DNA from 2 places in the Rahnella sp. 2050 genome. Region 2 is predicted to be linked to the other one. Evidence: predicted binding sites of a transcription regulator. Region 2 holds the regulator's gene; the other holds the start of a gene.
The links. The regulator PhoB, encoded in region 2, activates phosphate uptake and scavenging genes when phosphate is short. The targets are predictions, from matches to a motif close to CTGTCATAAAACTGNCNNAT.

Region 1 (4,217 bases), on a different contig from region 2:
GTTGAGCACGACATTGTTCACGCGCTTCAGGCGTTGCCTGCGCGCATCGAACAAATGCTGTCGCTGGATAAGACTATCGAAACACTGGCTGAAGGTTTCTCTGATAAACATCACGCCCTGTTCCTTGGCCGTGGCGATCAATATCCGATCGCGATGGAAGGTGCGCTGAAGCTGAAAGAGATTTCGTATATCCACGCTGAAGCCTATGCGGCAGGCGAGCTGAAACATGGCCCGCTGGCGCTGATTGATGCGGATATGCCGGTGATCGTGGTTGCGCCCAATAACGAATTGCTGGAAAAACTGAAGTCGAATATCGAAGAAGTGCGTGCACGTGGCGGTTTACTGTATGTCTTCGCCGATCAGGACGCGGGTTTTGTCGACAGTGACGGTATGAAGATTATTCAGCTGCCTCACGTTGAAGAAATCGTCGCTCCGATTTTCTACACCGTACCGCTCCAGTTGCTGTCCTACTACGTTGCGCTGATTAAAGGCACCGATGTTGACCAGCCACGTAATCTGGCGAAGTCTGTGACTGTCGAATAAGACTGTCCGGTTTCAGCCATGTTATCTCTAAGCGCCTCCCGGGGCGCTTTTCTCTTTCCAGAATGTTGTTCTCCGGCTCTCTCTTTGTCAGCAGCCGGTCACGATTCTCTTCTCTCAGGCTTCGTAACCCGCCCCGGATAAGGTATAGTTCGCGTTTTTCTGAAGGTACCCCGCTGAATGCTGACCAACTCCTCCATTCGTCTCAACAAATACATTAGCGAGAGCGGCATCTGCTCGCGCCGCGATGCTGATCGTTACATCGAACAGGGAAATGTTTTTATCAACGGCAGGCGTGCTGCGGTGGGTGCTCAGGTGTTTGCCGGCGATGTGGTGAAAGTGAATGGTCAGATTATTGAGCCGCGTGATGAAGAAGATCTGGTGCTTATTGCGCTGAACAAGCCCGTAGGCATTATCACCACGATGGAAGAGGGGGAGCGGGACAACATCCGCGATTTCGTTAACCACAGCAAACGCGTCTTCCCGATTGGCCGTCTGGACAAAGATTCGCAGGGCCTGATTTTACTGACCAATCACGGTGATCTGGTCAATAAAATCCTGCGTGCCGGTAACGACCACGAAAAAGAATATATCGTGACTGTCAATAAACCGATCACGGACGAGTTTATTGCCGGTATGGGCGCGGGTGTGCCGATGCTCGGCACCGTGACCAAGAAATGCAAAGTGAAGAAAGAAGCACCGATGGTGTTTCGCATTACGCTGGTGCAGGGACTTAACCGACAGATCCGCCGCATGACTAAGCATTTTGGTTTCGACGTCACTAAGCTTGAACGTGTGCGTATTATGAATATCAATCTGAAAGGATTACCGCTGGGCGAATGGCGTGATCTGACCGATGATGAACTGATCGAATTGTTTAAGCTGATTGAAAACTCTTCGTCTGAAGACAAACCGGCGAAAAAAGGGCCATCAAAACCTGCTCAGGCTAAAAAACCGGCTGTCACTAAAACGAAAAACAGCGAAAAACCTGAAGCAAATTCCGCATCCCGCAAGCGTTTTGCCCAGCCTGGCCGTAAGAAGAAGGGGCGTTAATTTACCCGCTTTTCATTATCCGCCGGTGTAATAACCGGCTTTTTCTGCTTAAAACTCCCGCATTTTGCCCGTATGGTTCGAATTGTGACCGGTGTCATAAAACTGTCATATAACGTACATTTTACTGTCACTAAACTGTCCTATTTTCCTCCTGTGCCAAACACTTTAATTAACGTCGACATCAGTCGGGAAGTTTAAAACCACCAGGAGTGGAACATGAAATTGATGCGTAACACCGTCGCCGGTCTTGTAGCAGCGACTTTCTCCCTCACAGCAATGTCTGCTTTCGCTGCCGCTAACCTGACTGGCGCTGGCGGTACCTTCCCAGCCCCTGTCTATGCTAAGTGGGCTGATGCATACCAGAAAGCAACCGGTACTCAGGTTAACTATCAGGGCATCGGTTCTTCCGGCGGCGTGAAACAAATCATCGCTAAAACCGTTGATTTCGGGGCATCTGATGCACCGATGAAAGAAGAAGATTTGAATAAAAACGGTCTGTTCCAGTTTCCTACTGTAATCGGCGGCGTGGTACTGGCTGTTAACATCCCGGGCATCAAATCCGGTCAGTTGACTCTGGATGGCGCAACGCTGGGTGATATTTACCTCGGTAAAATCAAAAAGTGGAACGATACGGCGATCACCAAGCTGAACCCGGGCGTGAAACTGCCAGACACTAACATCGCGGTGGTTCGCCGTGCTGACGGTTCCGGTACTTCCTTCGTATTCACCAGCTACCTGGCGAAAGTGAACAGCGAGTGGAAAGACAAAATCGGTGCAGGTTCTACTGTTAACTGGCCAACGGGTCTCGGCGGCAAGGGCAACGACGGCGTGGCCGCATTCGTACAGCGTCTGCCAGGTTCAATCGGTTACGTAGAATATGCTTATGCCAAGCAAAACAACCTGGCTTACACCAAGCTGGTAGATGCAGACGGCAAAGCCATCAGCCCGACAGAAGAATCCTTCAGTGCAGCCGCTAAAGGTGCAGACTGGAGCAAAACCTTCGCTCAGGACCTGACCAATCAGAAAGGTGATAATGCGTGGCCAATCAGCTCCACCACCTTCATCCTGATTTACAAAGACCAGCAAGATGCAGCGAAGGGTACCGAAGTGCTGAAGTTCTTCGACTGGGCTTACAAAAACGGTAACAAACTGACGACTGATTTGGATTACGCCGCACTGCCAGCTTCTGTTGTAGAACAGATCCGCGCAGCCTGGAAAACCAACATCAAAGACAGCAGCGGTAAAGCACTTTACTAGGATCTGACCTCGGGTCTGATATAGAGTACAAGTCTTCTGCTTCATTCCCTCTCCGGCCGGGGAGGGAATTAAATCTGAATTAAAAGAGAGTGGTATGGCTGAATACAAGCCGGCTATCAAGGCACCCAGCAAAAACGGTGACATCATCTTCGGCGCGCTGGTTAAACTGGCAGCGCTGATTGTGCTATTTATGTTGGGCGGCATTATCGTCTCGCTGTTTATTGCTTCCCTGCCGAGCATTGAAAAGTTCGGATTGTCCTTCCTGTGGACGAAAACCTGGGATGCACCGAACCAGCAATTTGGCGCACTGGTGCCGATTTACGGCACGGTCGTGACCTCCATTATTGCCCTGCTGATTGCTGTTCCCGTCAGCTTTGGTATCGCATTATTCCTTACCGAGCTGGCGCCGAACTGGATGAAACGCCCGCTGGGGATTGCTATTGAACTGCTGGCGGCGATCCCCAGTATTGTTTATGGCATGTGGGGGCTGTTCGTTTTCGCCCCGCTGTTTGCGCAGTATTTTCAGACGCCGTTGGGCGATGTACTTTCCGGTATCCCGATTGTTGGTGCCCTGTTCGCCGGTCCGGGTTTTGGTATCGGTATTCTGGCTGCAGGTGTCATCCTCGCCATTATGATCATCCCGTACATAGCTTCCGTCATGCGTGACGTGTTCGAGCAAACGCCGGTGATGATGAAAGAATCTGCTTACGGCATTGGTTGCACTACATGGGAAGTGATCTGGCGTATCGTGCTGCCGTTCACCAAAAATGGTGTGATCGGCGGCGTGATGTTAGGTCTGGGGCGCGCACTTGGCGAAACCATGGCGGTGACCTTCATTATCGGTAACACCTACCAGCTCGATAGCGCATCGCTGTACGCGCCGGGCAACAGCATTACCTCTGCACTGGCGAACGAATTCGCCGAAGCGGAAGCCGGGCTGCATACGTCTGCACTGATGGAACTGGGTCTGATCCTGTTTGTCATCACCTTTATTGTTTTGGCGCTGTCGAAAATGATGATCCTGCGTCTGGCTAAGAAAGAGGGCCGTTAAGATGACGACACTTGAAATGCAAAGTAATACTGCATTACTGGAATCGCGTCGCAAACGTCAGGCGTGGCGCCGTCAGAAGAACCGTCTGGCGCTGATGGTCTCCATGCTGACCATGGCGTTTGGTCTGTTCTGGCTGGTGTGGATCTTGTTCACCACGATCGTTAAAGGTGTTGACGGGATGTCGCTGGCGCTGTTCACAGAAAATACCCCGCCTCCGAATACGGCAGGCGGCGGTCTGGCTAACGCCATTGCAGGCAGCGGATTATTGATTTTGTGGGCAACGGTCATCGGTACGCCACTGGGCGTGATGGCGGGG
Region 2 (4,217 bases):
GCTGATTTCCTGCGTGTTCAGTTCAGCACGTTGTGCTTCCAGCGTCTGGCGCTGTTCTTCGCTGAGCAGTTCGATTCCGGCCATGCGCTGATGCAGACCGTCCAGCGCAATGCGCGCTTCTTTATGTTGCTCAAACACGCGTTGAGAAAGCAGACCGTAAATCTCGGTGCCGGTCAGTTCTTCCAGCAATTCGGCGCGGTCGTTGGCATCGGCATTCAGAAACGCGGCGAACTGCCCCTGTGAAAGCATCATGGATTTGGTGAAACGGCCGAAATCCAGCCCGGTCAGTGTGGCGATGGCATCGAGTTTATCGCGCACTTTATCCGCCAGAATTTTGCCGTCGGCCAGTAACGCCAGCTCGACTTTCGGTGCCTGCAGATTGCCGTCAGGGGAATTTTTGGCGCGGCGCTGGCTCCAGAAAGCGCGGTAACCCACACCTTTGACTTCAAACTCCACTTCGGCCAGCGATTCTGCGGTGTGGCGGGTCATCAGTTCATTCTGGCTTGGTGTAATGTTCAGCCGTGGCGTCTGATGATAAAGCGCCAGACAAATGGCATCGAGCAGGGTGGTTTTCCCCGCACCGGTCGGGCCGGTGATGGCGAATAATCCGTTGCTGGCAAACGGCTCGGCGGTGAAATCAATTTTCCATTCGCCTTCCAGCGAGTTCAGGTTTTTTAAACGCAGGCTGAGAATTTTCATTGTGCGCTGTCCTCCGCGTTCTGACCGTTGGTAACCTGTTCAACCACCTGCGCAAACAACGTGCGCATCCGTGCCTGACGCGGCTCGTCAGGGTCCGGTTCCAGCGCCAGCCGTCGTTCAAACACGTCGCTGACGCTCAGTTCGCTGAGGGTTTCTTTTTCCTGCTGCTCAATACTGTTGATTCGCTGTTCTTTGCTGCGGCGTAACAGCACGACTTCTACCGGGAGATCTTCCGTCAGCGCCTGAATGCGTCGCTGGATGTCGCTGAGATAATCCTGGGTGGAGACTTCAATATCGAGCCACACCGGTTTGGCCGGATCACCGCCTTCGAACTGTGCCAGTTGGTGTTCAATCTCCACCAGCGAGCCTTTGATTACCTGCATCGGCTGGAAAACCGGGATTTCCAGTGTGTCGATGGCGTTGAGCGTCGCACCATCAAAATCAAGTAAGTACACACTTTTAGCTTTGCTCAGTTCGTCAAAACTCAGGGCAATCGGCGAACCGCTGTAACGGATATGTTCGGTTTTGGCGACGCATTGTGCACGGTGAATATGACCCAGTGCCACATAATCGACCGGCGGAAAGGCCTGCGCCGGAAACGCATCGAGCGTACCTATATAGATGTCGCGCACGGAATCAGAGGTACTGACGCCGACAGTCGTCAGATGGCCGGTCGCAATAATAGGCAGCGGCATGCCCAGTTCGTCACGTCTGGCCTGCGCAGCCTGCCAGAGCGCGTCATAATGCGCGGCGATGGCTTCCTGCAATGCCAGTTGCTTGTCGCTGCCGGACTGTCCCGCCTGGCTGGCGAGCAGATCACGCGGGCGTAAAAACGGGATAGCGCACAGTATCGCGCCGGGTTTCCCGTCACGCTGACTGAGCACTAAAATCTGTTCAGAAAGGTTTTCACCGACGGTGGCAATCACCCGCGTATTCAGGCAGGAAAGGAGCTCGCGCGATTCATTGAGCGTGGCGACAGAATCGTGGTTACCAGCCAGCACCACCAGCTGGCAGCCGGTTTGCTGTAATTCCACCACGAAGCGGTTATACAATTCGCGGGCATAACTGGGTGGGGATCCCGTGTCGAAAATATCGCCCGCGACAATCACGGCGTCGACCTGATGTTGTTGCACCTGACCGGTCAGCCAGCGCAAAAATGCCTGATGTTCGGCTGCACGGCTTTTAGTGAAAAAGTACTGGCCGAGGTGCCAGTCTGAGGTGTGGATCAGGCGCATGAGACTCCCGTATGAACCCTGGATGACGACAATGGGGTAAAGTATAAACGTCGGCAGGGGAAGCTGTCCCCGATAAATCAGACCAATTTCAGCAAGATGGCCGGAAATTATCTGTCATAGTTGACTGTAATGAACCATTCTTTTCATTCATAAATCTGTCACAAAACTGACGCATAATGGCGCCCGCAATCAAATAAAAGATCGCTAACCTATTGGCAGGACCTACGATGGCTAGACGTATATTGGTGGTTGAAGACGAAGCTCCAATCCGTGAAATGGTGTGTTTTGTACTGGAACAAAATGGCTATCAGGCCGTAGAAGCTGAGGATTTTGATTCAGCGATTGGGCAGCTTGTTGAACCTTACCCTGAACTGATCCTGCTTGACTGGATGTTACCTGGCGGTTCCGGTATTCAGTTTATTAAGCATCTTAAACGTGAGGCACTGACCCGCGAAATTCCGGTGATGATGCTGACCGCACGCGGTGAAGAAGAAGATCGGGTGCGCGGCCTTGAAGTGGGTGCCGATGATTACATCACTAAACCGTTTTCTCCGAAAGAACTGGTTGCCCGCATTAAAGCCGTGATGCGTCGCATCTCGCCAATGGCGGTGGAAGAAGTGATCGACATGCAGGGTTTAAGCCTGGATCCGTCGTCTCACCGGGTAATGGCCAACGAGCAGGCGCTCGATATGGGGCCGACCGAATTTAAGTTATTACACTTCTTTATGACCCATTCCGAACGTGTATACAGCCGCGAACAGTTGCTCAATAACGTCTGGGGCACTAACGTTTATGTGGAAGATCGCACGGTTGACGTGCATATTCGTCGTTTACGTAAGGCGCTGGAAACCAGTGGACATGACAGAATGATCCAGACTGTTCGTGGTACCGGATACCGTTTTTCAACGCGTTATTGAGCCCTCACAGCGGAGAATCTGTGTGCTAGAACGTTTGTCATGGAAACGACTGGCGGGTGAATTGTTTCTCTTTTGCCTGCCAGCGTTAATTCTCGGTATCTTCGTCGGCCATTTCGGCTGGCTCCTCCTGGTGTCGCTGATGGCGGCACTGGGCTGGAATTATTACAACCAGCTTAAACTCTCTCACTGGCTGTGGCTCGACCGCAGCATTACGCCACCGAATGGGCGCTGGAGCTGGGAGCCGCTGTTTTACGGGCTGAACCAGATGCAGATACGCAACCGGCGTCGCCGTCGGGAATTAGGTCAGCTCATCAAACGTTTTCGCAGCGGTGCCGAATCGCTGCCGGATGCCGTGGTGCTGACCACTGAAGATGGCAATATTTTCTGGTGTAACGGACTGGCGCAGGATTTGCTCGGTTTCCGCTGGCCGGAAGATAACGGGCAACATATCTTCAACCTGCTGCGTTATCCGGAATTCCGGCTGTGGATCCAGACCCGCGATTTCAGCCGGGCGCTGAATTTACAACTCAATAATGAGCATTATGTCGAATTTCGCGTCATGCCTTATTCCGAAGGACAACTGCTGATGGTGGCACGCGACGTGACCCAGATGCGTCAGCTTGAAGGCGCACGGCGTAACTTCTTCGCTAACGTCAGTCATGAACTGAGAACCCCATTGACGGTATTGCAGGGGTATCTGGAAATGATGGAAGACGCCAAGCTGGAAGAGCCTTTCCGCACTAAAGCGCTGGATACCATGCAGGAACAGACGCGGCGGATGGACGGGCTGGTGAAACAGCTGCTGACGCTGTCGAAAATCGAAGCCTCAGCGAATATTGATTTGCACGAAAAAGTGGATATTCCGGTGATGCTCGGCATGCTCGAACGTGAAGTGCAAACGTTAAGCAACGGCAGGCATGAAGTGGTGTTTCGCGTAAACGACAAGCTGAAGGTCTTTGGTAATGAAGATCAACTGCGCAGCGCGGTGTCGAACCTGGTGTATAACGCGGTTAACCACACGCCAGCGGGGACACGGATTGAAGTCAGCTGGCAACAAACGCCGCATGGCGCACAGTTCCAGATCAGCGACAACGGACCGGGCATTGCGCCGCAGCACCTGCCGCGCCTGACCGAACGTTTCTACCGCGTCGATAAAGCCCGTTCACGTCAGACCGGCGGCAGCGGACTGGGACTGGCAATCGTCAAACATGCGCTCAGCCATCACCACACGAAACTTGAAGTCATGAGTGAAGTCGGCGTCGGTACCCGGTTTATGTTTATGCTGGCGCCGAAGTTGATTGTTCCTCAGGAACAGGCCAGCCAAAGCGGCGTAAAGGGATAAAAATCAAGCCACAGCAACAAGCTG

Region 1: the regulator PhoB is predicted to act here: its motif matches at 1,685-1,704, upstream of pstS (phosphate ABC transporter substrate-binding protein PstS).

What each region holds. Positions count from the first base shown of each region.
Region 1 covers NZ_JBEPKE010000004.1:27,008-31,224, forward strand. Annotated here, with positions in the region: gene glmS (glutamine--fructose-6-phosphate transaminase (isomerizing)) at 1-543, shown strand, start outside; gene rluF (23S rRNA pseudouridine(2604) synthase RluF) at 721-1,593, shown strand; gene pstS (phosphate ABC transporter substrate-binding protein PstS) at 1,810-2,850, shown strand; gene pstC (phosphate ABC transporter permease PstC) at 2,945-3,901, shown strand; gene pstA (phosphate ABC transporter permease PstA) at 3,903-4,217, shown strand, end outside.
Region 2 covers NZ_JBEPKE010000002.1:852,238-856,454, forward strand. Annotated here, with positions in the region: gene sbcC (exonuclease subunit SbcC) at 1-699, opposite strand, end outside; gene sbcD (exonuclease subunit SbcD) at 696-1,934, opposite strand; gene phoB (phosphate response regulator transcription factor PhoB) at 2,162-2,851, shown strand; gene phoR (phosphate regulon sensor histidine kinase PhoR) at 2,874-4,193, shown strand.